DNA from 3 places in the Rhizobium sp. KNZ14-9A genome. Region 3 is predicted to be linked to each of the others. Evidence: predicted binding sites of a transcription regulator. Region 3 holds the regulator's gene; each other region holds the start of a gene.
What was found. The regulator LexA, encoded in region 3, represses DNA repair genes until DNA is damaged. The targets are predictions, from matches to a motif close to TGTTCNNNNTGTGTTCNG.
Positions count from the first base shown of each region.

Region 1: a site for LexA is predicted at 2,434-2,451, ahead of ACR9ZQ_RS25600 (fibrinogen-binding protein). Genes of this name have one in related genera too.
Region 2: a site for LexA is predicted at 1,751-1,768, ahead of parE (DNA topoisomerase IV subunit B). Genes of this name have one in related genera too.

Region 1 is NZ_JBPGXB010000002.1:3,778,449-3,783,020, forward strand. It holds gene ACR9ZQ_RS25585 (UDP-glucuronic acid decarboxylase family protein) at 1-329, opposite strand, end outside; gene ACR9ZQ_RS25590 (hypothetical protein) at 706-1,026, shown strand; gene ACR9ZQ_RS25595 (helix-turn-helix transcriptional regulator) at 1,031-1,813, opposite strand; gene ACR9ZQ_RS25600 (fibrinogen-binding protein) at 2,686-3,696, shown strand; gene ACR9ZQ_RS25605 (hypothetical protein) at 3,833-4,572, shown strand, end outside.
Region 2 is NZ_JBPGXB010000002.1:1,871,344-1,875,915, reverse strand. It holds gene tpiA (triose-phosphate isomerase) at 1-558, opposite strand, end outside; gene ACR9ZQ_RS15805 (alpha/beta hydrolase) at 685-1,569, opposite strand; gene parE (DNA topoisomerase IV subunit B) at 1,774-3,843, shown strand; gene ACR9ZQ_RS15795 (esterase-like activity of phytase family protein) at 3,987-4,572, shown strand, end outside.
Region 3 is NZ_JBPGXB010000002.1:2,023,970-2,028,541, forward strand. It holds gene kdsA (3-deoxy-8-phosphooctulonate synthase) at 1-127, opposite strand, end outside; gene ACR9ZQ_RS16525 (VOC family protein) at 124-1,011, opposite strand; gene lexA (transcriptional repressor LexA) at 1,207-1,932, shown strand; gene ACR9ZQ_RS16535 (ComEC/Rec2 family competence protein) at 1,913-4,339, opposite strand.

The sequences.
Region 1 (4,572 bases), 1.8 Mb from region 3:
AGCAAGGTGCCGACGGGATCACGCTGATAGTCCGGCGGCGAGGCTGGCGAAGCAAAGTTGAAGATGACGGAAGCCTCGACGTCATAGGGCTGGCGCACGTCATGTTCCAAAAGCCGAAAACGGGCATTCTGCAGCAGATGCTCGATATTGACGTGGCGGCCGGTGTAGAAATTGTCGAGACAGATGACCTGATGGCCGCGCTCGAGAAGTCGCTCGCAAAGATGGGAACCCAGGAAACCGGCGCCTCCGTTGACCAGCACGGTTTTTGACTCCTGGCGTGGCGATGCGAATGCAGATCCTGAATATCCTTCGGTGGGAATACTACGCACTACAAATTCCTTCCCATGTCGTGTGGTCTTCATAGACCCTTCTATACTTTAGGCTCCCTCTTGATCCGCCTCGATAACTTCAACGCGAAGTGGTATCTATGAAATAACCGACTCGGTTATTCTTCGGATAATTGTACCTATGCTCAAAATGATAAGAGGATATCAGTGAAGGTCAACTTCAAAACACGGGAGCAATTCTAAATAGCTATAGTATTAAACTTCGGAATTTGCTTGATTAATCCCTCTCAATGACTATGGTGCCATGCTTTCTGTCCGGCCGCTCCAGCTTCAGTCAATGAAGCCAATATAAGGAGTGGCCAGCCATTGGTGTGCGAGGGCGCGTCGCTATTGCCCTGATGATAGAGAGGGTTTTTTAATGACGACTCATGATCGCATGCATGGCAGAGCGCCATGCAGCTTCAGCTCTCTAGCTTTGGCTGCGACGATCGTTCTCTCGGCCATCGGACCGATCTCATGTGCGGTCGTCGATACCGCGATCGTGGGAAGCACGGAGAAGAATGTCGTTGTGGCAAGCGTGCCACATGCCGCGAAGGACTTCGCCTATGCTGCCGAACCGAAGACCGCTTCGGCTAAAGTGAGCGCCGCGGTCTATCCCGGTTCCGCGCCTTACATCTGTTCGCCGAGCGGTTTCGGCCAGAAATCACACTGCTTTGCCCGCTCGTCCCGGATGGATTGATGGCCTAGTGCGGCCATCTGCCAGAGAGATCGCCACTGTCCGACGTATCGTTGAAGAAACGTGAGGCCGCTTCAGTGCGATTTCTCACATTCATCTTCTTATAGATATTGCGGACGTGAACCTTCACCGTGTTTTCGGACAGGTGAAGTTTGTCGGCGATGATCTTGTTCTGCGTGCCCTTACAGATGAGGTCGAGAATCTGTACCTCGCGCGTGGTCAGAGCCGCCATGCTATTGCGGCGAAGCTTCAGCGCGTTGGCGCGCGCTGCGTCGACGGACTTCGTCTGGTACAGCGAGGGCTCGAGCTGCGCCGTTGCCCGGTTGGACAGACGACCCAGAAGCGCGGATGGAAAATGTTCGCCGCCCTTCATCAGCAGATCGATTGCCGCCATGAAGACATCCAGACGCAGATTGAGCGGCAGGACGCCATCGACGACACGCGCCTCGACAAGACGGCTGATATAGGGCTCCATCATATCGATAGCTTCGACGACAAGGCCGATGGATGCGTCCGGACGGTTTTCACGAACGACCTGCAGCGCATCGTGCAACTCGGCGCCGGCGACATGATAGAACAGGACAAGCCGCATGTCGTGAATATCCTTCTCGGATATGGACTGCGCGCTCGATACGCTTACGACATCAAAATTCGGGAATTTCTTTGCCAGTGCCTCAACCATGCACTCGGAGAACAAGTCCGCCTTGGCGATTACCAGGACTGTTTCTCCATTCGGACCCAGTCTTCTTGCCTGATCCGAATCTCCTACTTCCGACCCAACCATGAACATATACGCCTCCCCTAGCGCTACACTATACTCAAACAAGGAGCTTCTACTCCCATTGGCGCGATGGCGGGTATTACATGCCGACGAACATTGCCCCTAGGCATGTGGCCGCCTTATCTTTTAGGCATTTCTTAATTATGGTAATATGGATTTCAAAGGAAAGAAATGGCCCAAATGGGTTAGTTGTCACGAAGTTATATTTATTTTTTGCCACTTTATGGTTGCATTTCCGACAAGAAACATACTAGCGGGCGGTATTTCAACTAGATCACGGTATAACGCAGCATGTATTAGTTCGAGACATACAAAAGCAAAGCGGTAATGGGCAGACGATATTTCAAAATAAGACGGAGAACCTTTCGAGCTTAACTTCGCGATACCGCAATCAGTCGAACCTTCCGGATTCCGAGGTATGGGGCGCCGTCCCGAATTCGCACACAGCCTTCTCCGAGCCCGCGATCCGGTATTGGCTTAGCTGGAGTATTGAACCGGACTTCAGATGCCTTAGCCCGAATTGATATCTATCGGGACCCATTTTTTTCCATCAATCTGCAACGGTTGCCAAAGTGGCGACGTGAAAATCAAGTATCAGCATGTGTTTTTGATACTTGGTCTTCTTTCGAGGGAACTCAAAAAGAAGTTCGACTGCCTTGCTCGCGCTCATATCGAGTCCGGGACCGGATTTGTGCGTCTTTGTACTGAATAGGCACAATCCCAATACAGAATTTGGCCAACAAATCGCGATGAAGCTGCAGGTGAAAAGGTATCGAGTCCATCTGCCGATGTTAACGCATTGGAGCAAGCGCGAGCAAAGATCCCATTTGAGATGAGAGGGACTTCGAAAGCTGCTCCAGTTTTTTTCTGGAGGAAACGTAATGCCTTATGATCCGAAGCCCGGTCCGCAGGGCTCAGACGACGACACCGTCAAGGTGGGCGCCCTGGCCGATGGCCTTTCCAGCGCTATCAATTCAACCGAAATCGATGATGATTCCACAGGTTACGTCGGCGGCATCGCCAATGGTGACAATCGCAACAACACCGACAACAGCACCGACGTTGACGTCAAGGCCAATGTAGATCTCGATGTGAAGACCGACAACGGCGACAACCGCGACAACGACTACGACTGGAGCTACAAGTCGGACGACGACACGAACACCAAGACGACCACCATCAACGATAACGACACGACGACCACCACGAAGTCGGACTACGACTGGAGCTATGACGCCAAGTCGTACAGCGACGACGACGTTGACATCAAGACGATCACCGATAACGACACGACCACCAAGACGGACACGGATATCGACACCGACATCAAGACGATTACGGATACCGATACCAAGACGACCACCAATAGCCACAATACCAGCGACAGCTTCAACAAGACGGACACGGACTTCGCCGTCATTGATGATGTCAAGGACTTCGGGAACCTCGGCGTAGCCGGCCACGACCTCACCTTCGACATCGGGGATGACTTCTCCTTCACCCTCAATATCGACAATATCCTCAACGGTTCACTGTCCGGCGAAGGCGCCGACTCAGTCTTCAGCACTGTCCAGGCAAACCATCTCGCAGACCAGGATCAGGCCTGGAACATCACGATGGAGAACGGCGGCGCTCAGAACCACCTGAGTGCGAATGCCGGCACAGCGCACGGTGCTGACGGCATGGATATGGACAGCAAGGGCTGGGATCTCAAGGCAGGTGACGACGTCACAGGCACTTCGACGGCAGATGCTTCGGCAATTCTTGCCAATTCGGGCTTCCATATGGAGCTCGTTCAGGGCGCGAACATGCTCAGCAACGCTGTGGACTCCAGTGTCATCGGCGGCAACTCACATGCTTCCGATGTCGGCGAAGATACAAGTGGGCACTAACCTCCAAGACAAGAAAGGGCTGCACCGGCTTCGGCCGGTGCAGTTTGAATGCTTGCGTGCGAATTGACGAACAGCGCGGCTCCCTCAGAAGGATGTCGCATGGCCGGTCGTCTCTTCGATAAGGGAGGCCAAGGCAATGCAAATCGAGAAATTCTCAGAAATCATCGCCCATTTCATCGGCATATTCGAAACGACGACCGATGAGATGAGGCTGCGTGCGGGGCTGACGGAGGGTACAGGCCCTGCCGAAAATAATCCGGCGCTTGACGATCTGGTCGCCAATACGCCCACCTTCGCCTCCGATCTCGCGCTCCAGGACTACGATCCTGATGTCAACTACAGAAGCGTCAGCTATGAGATCGCTTATGGGGGCGCACGCCGCTTCGGCCGCCCCTTTGAGGAAAGCATCGAAAAGCTCTCCGAGATTGCCCACCGCGATGTGTCGTCGCTGCCCCGGTTCGGCAGCCCACAGGACATCGATATCGAAACCGAAGAAGAGCTGCAGGTTTTCGACGGCCCCGGCTCGGTGATCCGCTTCACCACACAGGTCAACATTCTCTACGACGACGATTATCTCGATATGACTGGTGGCAATCATGCCCCGCGCGATACGAGTTTCGTCGTTGAGAAACTGGCTGAATTCAGCGCCAAGGCCGAGATTTTCTCTCCCTTTTCCGACCTGCATCGGACCGACACCCTGGAGGGGGTCAAGCAGATCGCCGGGGATATGGAAACCTACATCCAGGGAGTAAGGGATTCCGGCCAGACATCGATCGGAACGGGCGAGCCGCCGGCAGACAATCCAAACGATCAGGCACATGATTTCGTGCTGGCGGGTGACGAGATCACCGGACCTTATATGAACGGCAAGCACGT
Region 2 (4,572 bases), 150 kb from region 3:
TTCCACATCCTTTGCCGTCGGCGTCAGTCCCGTGCCGATCGCCCAGACGGGTTCATAAGCGATGACAGTATTTTCGGCCGTCGCCTCCTCGGGCAGCGAGCCGGAAAGCTGGCGCTTGAGGATGTCGAGCGTCTGATAGGCGTCACGCTCGTCGCCGGTCTCGCCGACGCAGACGATTGCGGTGAGATCAGCCAGATAGGCGGCCTGCGCCTTGGCCCGCACCATATGGTCGGTCTCGGCATGGTCAATGCGCCGTTCCGAATGGCCGACAATCACATAGGTGCCGTAGCAATCGGCAATCATTTCGGCCGAAATGTCGCCGGTATGCGCCCCGGATTGCGCCTGATGGCAGTCCTGGCCGCCGATCGCGAGCGGGCTGTCGGTGGCGAGCGCGGTCGCCACATAAAGCAGCGTGGCCGGCGGGCAGATCAGGGCTTCGACTTTTTCCGACAAGGGGGAGCTGACGCCTTGGGCAATCGCCTTGATCTGGTCCAATGAGACACGTGTGCCGTTCATCTTCCAGTTCCCCGCCACGAGCGGGCGTACGTCAGGTGTCATGCTGCTCCTCCCAAAATCCGCATATCGGGCGGCCTTAGCAAAAGCTTGCGGTAAAGGAAAGCGCCCCGCGTAACGTTGGGGGAATATGATCGTTTAAAAGCTCTGCGCGGTGTGAAATCCGTCCGTTCAGGACGCCAGAATCCAGTTCAGCACTTTCCGCCAGTCGATCATGCGGATCGGCGTCCCGTGGTTGCCATTCTGGAAGAGCGTGAAATGCGTCGGGTACTTCGCCTTGTCGAGCTTTTCGAACAGCGCCTGCTGGTCGGTTGCCGCATAAACAGGATCGCGGCTGCCATGGGCAAACCACAGCGGCAGCTTTGCCTTGTAGAACGGGCTCTTCGCAAAATCCGGATCAGAGACTCCGCTCATGATCAGCATGCCCTTCAACCGCTTGACGCTTTCGGCATCGCGCGTGATGCCCCAGCAGATCTGGCTGCCCATGGAGGCGCAGCTCAGAATGACCGGCCGGCCGGGCGATTGCACGCTCGCGTAGCGGATCAGCCCGGCAATGGCTGCAACGCCATTGGCGTCGAAGGTCCTGACGGTCGGCGAATAATAGACGCCGCCATTGCCGGCCGTAAGGTTCTTCAGCCGGTTGAAATTGCCGCCGAAGGAATAGTCGTTGGCGCCGAGCCGCCGGTCGCCGTCGCGACCGTGGATGAAAATGACCGTGAAGGCGGCATTCTGAGTCGGTCCCACCCTGGTGACATCGAGCCTGATGCCGTCGAGCGACAGCGTTTCATCTGCCTGCAGCTTCTTCACGCCAAGCGAGACATATTTCTGCTGCACCCGCTTTTGCGGGATCTGGTCGCGCCCGTTGATGTCGCGCATCTCATCGTAATCGATCACATCGAAGGCGCCGTCATCGCCCGTCTGCAGCACTTTCTGCGTTGAAAACAGATCGTCCTTGTAGGGCGGCAGGGCATCGGCTGTGGCGGTCGTGATGGCCGCGGACAGGAAAAAGGCCGCAATTGCGGTAATTATGGTGCAATGACTTGTGGACATCGGCATGCGGATGGTTCCCAGAGAGCTGCCGCGACTTGCCATTCGGCGTCCAGCAACGCAAATCACATCTTGAAAAGCTCCGCAAATCCGGGGCGCGTCGCGTATCGGGGCGCTTTCTGTCAGAATCCCCCTGATTCGCAAACGCGATGCGGACTGTGACTATTGTGGGCCAGCGGCGGCCCTTCACGAGAATAAGATCTGAACGGTTCCATGGAAGACAGCAACGACCTCTTTTCCGGAATGCCCCTGTCACAGAAGCAGGAGGAGGCTGCAAAGCCTGCCGCGCCAGCCGAACGGCCCGCTGCAGCGGCACCGGCAGCCCCTCGCCCCGCTCCGGCGACGTCGAACGGCGATGATTACGGTGCATCCTCGATCCGCGTTCTGGAAGGCCTGGAACCGGTTCGCATGCGCCCCGGCATGTATATCGGCGGCACCGACGAAAAGGCGCTGCACCACCTCTTCGCCGAAGTCATCGACAACTCGATGGACGAAGCGGTGGCCGGCCATGCCGATTTCATCGATGTCCATCTGGATACCCAGGGCTATCTGACGGTCACCGACAACGGCCGCGGCATTCCAGTAGAGAACCATCCGCAGGTTCCCGGCAAATCGACGCTCGAAGTCATCATGACCAAGCTGCATGCCGGCGGCAAATTCGACGGCAAGGCCTATGAGACCTCGGGCGGTCTGCACGGCGTCGGCGTCTCTGTCGTCAACGCTCTGTCGGATCATCTCGAAGTCGAGGTCGCCCGTAACCGCAAGCTCTATCGCCAGCGCTTCTCGCGCGGGGTGCCGCAGGGCGGGCTCGAAGAGCTGGGCGATGTGCACAACCGTCGCGGCACCAAGGTTCGCTTTCATCCCGACCCGCAGATTTTCGGTGATCATGCGAAGTTCGATGCGGCGCGTGTGTTCCGCATGGCCCGCTCCAAGGCCTATCTCTTCGGCGGCGTCGAGATCCGCTGGAGCTGCGAGCCGGGAGTGCTGCCTGAGGGATCGGATCTGCCCGACAAGGCCGTCTTCCACTTCCCCGGCGGCCTCAAGGATTACCTGCAGGCAACGATGGGCAAGGAATTCACGGTCACCCGCGAGATCTTCGCCGGCAAGACCGAGAAGGTAGCCGGCCACGGTGCACTGGAATGGGCGATCACCTGGTATGGCGGCGATCCGCAAGTCCATTCCTACTGCAACACCATCCCGACGCCCGAAGGCGGCACGCATGAGGCCGGTCTTCGCATTGCGATGACCAAGGGCCTGAAGAGCTATGCCGAGCTGACGCAGAACAAGCGTGCCGCACAGATCACCACCGATGACGTGATGATCTCGGCAGTCGGCATGCTCTCGGTCTTCATCCGCGAGCCGGAATTCGTCGGCCAGACCAAGGATCGTCTCGCGAGCGTCGAAGCCCAGCGCCTTGTCGAAAATGCGCTGCGCGACCCCTTCGACCATTATCTCGCCGACAATCCGAACGAGGCCGAGAAGCTTCTCGACTGGGTGATCGAGCGCGCCGAAGAGCGCCTGCGCCGCCGCAAGGAGAAGGAAGTCAACCGCAAGACAGCAGTGCGCAAGCTGCGCCTGCCCGGCAAACTCGCCGACTGCTCGCAGAACACCGCCGAAGGCGCCGAACTCTTCCTGGTCGAGGGTGACTCGGCAGGTGGTTCCGCCAAGCAGGCGCGCAACCGCGCCAACCAGGCGATCCTGCCGCTGCGCGGCAAGATCCTCAACGTCGCCAGCGCCGGCCGCGAGAAGCTCTCGGCCAACCAGCAGATCTCCGATCTCGTCCAGGCGCTCGGCTGTGGCACGCGCTCGAAATACCGCGAAGAGGACCTTCGCTACGAACGCGTCATCGTCATGACCGATGCCGACGTCGACGGCGCGCATATCGCCTCGCTGCTGATTACCTTCTTCTATCAGGAGATGCCGGAGCTCGTTCGCGGCGGGCACCTCTTCCTCGCCGTGCCGCCGCTCTACAAGATCACGCAAGGGGCAAAATCCGCCTATGCCCGCGACGACGAGCATCGTGCCGAGCTGATGGAGACGGAATTCAAGGGCAAGGCCAAGATCGAGATCAGCCGCTTCAAAGGTCTCGGCGAAATGCTGCCCGCCCAGCTCAAGGAAACCACGATGGATCCGTCCAAGCGCACGCTTCTGCGGGTGCTGATCGACGAGGTGGATTTCGAGGGCACGCGTAACGCTGTCGACGACCTGATGGGAACCAAGGCCGAAGCCCGTTTCCGCTTCATCCAGGAGCGTGCGGCCTTCGCAGAGGATCTGGATATTTAAGTTGTAGCGAATTCATCGAACTGACGAAGAACCGTTACGAGTCCGTCAAATTACCGGCGCAATAGAACGGCCGGCGCTCTGTCCTCCAGCGAGGTCCACGCAGCGCCGGCCGTTCTGTTTCAACCCTTTGCCGGATATTTGCCATGACCAAGCGTTTTCTTGCGACTGCCGCTTTCGTTCTCCTGTCCAGCACCGCCTCCGTTTACGCCACCGATATAGGCGCGACTGTCGAGACCGCCTGCCCCTTCGGCGATTGCGCGGCAGCTATCTCGCTGTCCTATCTCGGTGAATTCGTCATTCCGACCGGCCAGATGGAAAATGGCGTCGAATTCGGTGGAATTTCCGGCCTCGATTTCGACGCCGCCACCGGCCACTACATCGCTATCAGCGACGACCGCTCCGAAAAGGCCCCGGCCCGCTTCTACGATCTTGATATCGATGTCAGCGCTGCCGGCCTGAAGGGCGTGACCGTTGCCAAGCACGTCACCCTGCAGGACAAGAACGGCCAGCCCTTCGCCATCCGCACCGTCGATCCGGAATCCATCCGTTTCGGCAAGGACGGCATCTATTGGGGCAGCGAAGGCGATGCGAAGGTGCTCATCCCGCCTTTCGTCCGCGTCGCTTCTCCTGATGGCGCCTTCGTGCGCGAGTTCCAGCTGCCTGACGGTTTTGCACCGACCGCCGACAAGTCGACCGGCATCCGCGACAATCTCGCTTTCGAGGATCTTG
Region 3 (4,572 bases):
TGAACGCATGGTCGCGACTTTCCATTTCGCAAGCGCCAGCAATCAGCGACAGACGTGCAGCATTGGAGAAGGTGACCTTGCCGGCGCCTTCGCCGACCGTCACAACGGAGTTCGTAGTAGAGCTCATGATGTTTCCTCGAAAGCGAAGAGCACGCCCTGGCCGGGCGCGGGCTTCACCAGAATACGGTTGCCCTTGCGTGTGTAGGTCATCCCGTTAGCAGCCAAATGCGCTTCTGTCACGGCCAGATCGCCGACGGCAAAGAGGATCGCCCGACCGCGCAGGCCGCGATCGATATTCGGCGTCGCCAGATCGAAATAGGCCTCCAGCCCCTCCGGGGTCATCAGGCTGATCTTTGCGCTTCCGGTAAGCACCTCCAGCCCGAAACTCGTATCGCCAGCAGAAGCGGCTTTTGCCGCCGAGCCAACGAACTCGCCGAAGGCTGTCGGCTCGGGGGCTGCGAGCGCGATCTCGGCAATGCCCGTCACGCCGTTGGCGTGGGTCTCCAGCACCTTGCGATCGGTTGGAAGCGGATTGATGCGCTCGACGGCGAAGAGAAAGAAATCCGGCGCCCGGAGGTCGGCAGCGAAGGCAAGCCGGAAGCCGGCGATGCTCTCCGTGCCATCCGGCATTCTCACAGGGCGTTCGAACTGCAGCACAGAACCAGCGCAGATGCTGCCCTTCACGAATCGAGCATGTTCATGCTTTGCATCCGCGGTGGCGAAGGCGATGGCGGACAGTCCCTCGCTGCCGCAGCGGAAGCGGAAAGCCTGATTGCGGGCCGTGAATACATTGCCCTCACGTGCCGTCTCCTCGCTCTCCTCGACGCTCGCGACACCGAGCGGCTCAAGATAGGTTTTGTCGGCAAAGAAAACGCAGGCATTCTCCGTGCCGAAGGGATGGCGGGCATCGGGCGCGACGGTAAAGCCCAGCTTGCCCAGCCTTTCGCGGGCTAGGTCGATATCGGTAACCGGCAAAACGAGATGATCGATCGGAAGCGTGTCTTGGCTCATCGGTTCTTCTCCCAGCAGTGACAAGGAGATGTGCTTCAGCAAGCCTCGTGAAACAAGGCCAGACAGGCATAAGGGCGATAAAAATCAAATTCTCGACAGATTGAACAGAAGTTTTACGAAAATTTAGCTACTTGCGGAACACATATGGAACATATAGTGTCCGTTCTGGATTTGTTTCAAGACTGGGGAGACGCCATGCTCACGCGCAAACAACAGGAACTCCTTCTTTTCATTCATGAAAGGATGAAGGAGTCAGGCGTTCCACCGTCTTTCGACGAGATGAAGGACGCACTGGATCTGGCCTCGAAATCCGGTATTCACCGGCTGATCACGGCGCTCGAAGAACGCGGCTTCATTCGCCGGCTTCCGAACCGGGCGCGCGCGCTCGAAGTCATCAAACTGCCGGAAGCCTACAGCCCGAGCCTGCAGCCTCGGCGCGGCTTTTCACCGAGCGTCATCGAGGGCAGCCTCGGCAAGCCCCAGCCTGTGGCGCCTCCTGCCTCGGCGAAGCCCGCACCCGCTGCCGATAACGGCAATGCGGTCTCCGTTCCCGTCATGGGCCGCATCGCCGCCGGTGTTCCGATCTCGGCAATCCAGAACAATACGCATGACATCACCGTTCCCGCCGATATGCTTGGCTCCGGTGAACATTATGCGCTGGAAGTTCGCGGCGACTCGATGATCGAAGCCGGTATCTTCGATGGCGACACGGTCATCATCCGCAATGGCAGCACGGCCAATCCGGGTGATATCGTCGTCGCGCTCGTCGATGACGAGGAAGCAACGCTCAAGCGTTTCCGCCGCAAGGGCGCATCGATTGCGCTCGAGGCAGCAAACCCCGCTTATGAGACCCGCATTTTCCCGCCGGATCGCGTCAAGGTCCAGGGCAAGCTCGTCGGCCTCATTCGCCGCTATCACTGACCGGTGACAGATTGGCGTCTGCGAATGTGTTACTGCGCCAATCATAGGCGCGGTGGCGCATCCAGGGTCGTCCTAATGTGTCGAATGCGGTTGCGACCTCAATTCCCTTATCGGTGAATCGAAGTTCGACAGAACCTGTCTTGCGCAGCGTCTCGCCGGTAAAGAGCAGCGCGCCGGAGCGACAGCGGTCGACGCGCAATCGGACAGGGGTCACAACAATATCAGCCGTATCGCAAGCTGGCCCAAGATAGGCAGCATTGTCGATGACGGTCAGTTTCTTTCCATTGACGAGCAAAGTGGTGCACCAGGCGCCCTTCAGGCAGGAGAAGCGTGACGGCGGGCTAATGGCGACTGCCTGTCTCATTGCCTCTCTGGCTTCATTCTGTTGGTCGGGTGACAGTTGCAGTCTTTGACCATCAGGCGCAGTGGGCGCCTTGGCAGCTTGAAGCATAACTGGCTTCTGATGCTCTTCGACGGCAAGGGCCCTCTGCCATTGTTCGAAGATGAAGGCGGGCGGCTTTTCACGGTTCGAAGCCATCGCCTCTCCATCGACTATAGCGACCAGGCCGCCATCTTCGGAGATAGCGATATCGGGCATCGCCTCCGATGGAAGAAGAACAACAGCGAGCGTCGAGACCGCGACAATTGCCGTTCCCATGTGCCGCAGCCGGGTTCTGAGCAGGGTCAGCAGCAGAAATCCGAAAACGGCGGTCGGGAAATACCAGCCGGGCAAGCGGCCTACATCTATGTTGCCGCCCCACCCCGCTACTGCCTTTGCGATGGTGATCACCAGATCAAGCCCGAAGCCTGCCACCGGCCATAGCCAGCCGTCTAGACCAAACGGCATCAGCAGCATTGCCAGCATCCCGGCCGGCATGACGATGAAGGTGATGACCGGCATGGCCGCGAGATTTGCCGGCAGGCCATAGGCAGTCAGCCGGTGGAAATGCTCGATCGAAAACAGCGCCGTCGAGAAACCACCGATCAGCGACGTCAGGAAAACGCCACCGAAGAAGCCACCAACCATGAAGAAGGGCTTCATGATCGGCAGCTTGGCAAAGGCATTCTCCCGCATCGGCCGCCCTTTCCAAAGGTCGTATCCTGCGACCAGGGCAAGTGTTGCGGCGAACGACATCTGGAAGCTTGGTCCGAGCACTTCCGATGGCGAGACCGCGAGGATCATGAGAGCGGATAGCGCCACGTTTCTGAGGCTGATCGACGGCCGGTCGAAGAAGACGGCAACCAGCATAATCGCCATCATGATGAAGGCACGTTCGGCGGAGACGGCAAAACCCGAGATCAAATAGTAGGCCGTCACCGCAGCAAGCGCACCGGCCGCCGCGATCTTCTTGGTTGGCCACGCCTGGGCAATGCCGGGAAAAAGACTGAGAATGACGCGCAGCCCGACAAAGAAGATGCCACCGGAAAGCGCCATGTTGAGGCCGGAGATCGCGATGATATGCGCAAGGCCGGATTGCCGCAGCGCCTCCGTCGTTTCATCCGAGATCGCCCGTCTCTCGTCGGTGACAAGGGAGGCTGCAAAGGCGCCGGTGTCGCCGGGTAGCGTGGAGCGGATCCGATCGCCAATGCCGCTTCTCAGGCGGTAAAGCGACTCCAGAATGGCCTCACCGACCAAACTCGCTCGCTCCGGCTGTTCCGCAACCCTCTTCGGTGCTCCGTAGAAGAAGCCGTTGGCACCAATGCCGTTAAAATAGGCACTGAAGGCAAAATCATTGAGGTGGGGGAGCGCCGGTCCCGCCGGAGGCGTGAGACGCGCCCTGCCCTCGATGACGTCGCCAAGTTCGAACGGCTGGGTGGCCCCGCGGACCAGCACGGAGATGCGTTCGGGCGGACGCTTGATCTCAGGAGCATCCGTGCCGGTGACGTCAAGAATATAACGCCAGCGCCCTTGGCCATCGCCTTCTCGGCGTTCGATCCGGCCGGTCACCGTCGTCGTTACGGCTGAATTGAGGATCAGGGTCTTTGCCCGCCATGTTTCGATCTGCGCGGAGAGCATTCCACCGGCAAAAAGAAGTAGAGCAAGCAGCGTCGCCCGCAGTTTCGTCCGGGCATAACCGCAGGGTGCAACGGCAATAAGGAGAGCAAGCAGGCAGAGACCGAGCGACACGGCCGGAAAGTCCGAGGCCGCCAGAAACCAAGTCGCGGCACCTGCACCAAGGAAGACCGGAGAGAAGAGGATGAGGCGACCGTGGCCGGCCTCTTCGGTGGCCATACGCATCGACGACCCGACGTATCGGTTCGCAACAGTCACCAATCGCCATCGAAATGGGATCGCAACCTGGGTCCGAGCCGATTGCGTCACAATGGCGCGCGGGGCAATGCCAGCAAAATCCATCTTTTCATCAATGGATTGCTCTTGTCGTTCTCTTGTCTCTAACCCTGCCATAATCGCCTGGATCCGCCCCCGGATACCGGCAGAATGCAACCTGAAATCAAAACGAGCAAACAATAATCGATTGAAATAAGAGGAAAATTCGCGGGAGCAAAAAGTCCAGTCAAATCATGGTGTTCTGATATGCATTTAGCTCATCGCTGCACTGCCTAAAAGATGATGCCGCGATGCACAAAATGGCATCACGGTAACTTGGCATTAGCTTCGCGATCATATAGCTATCGCTT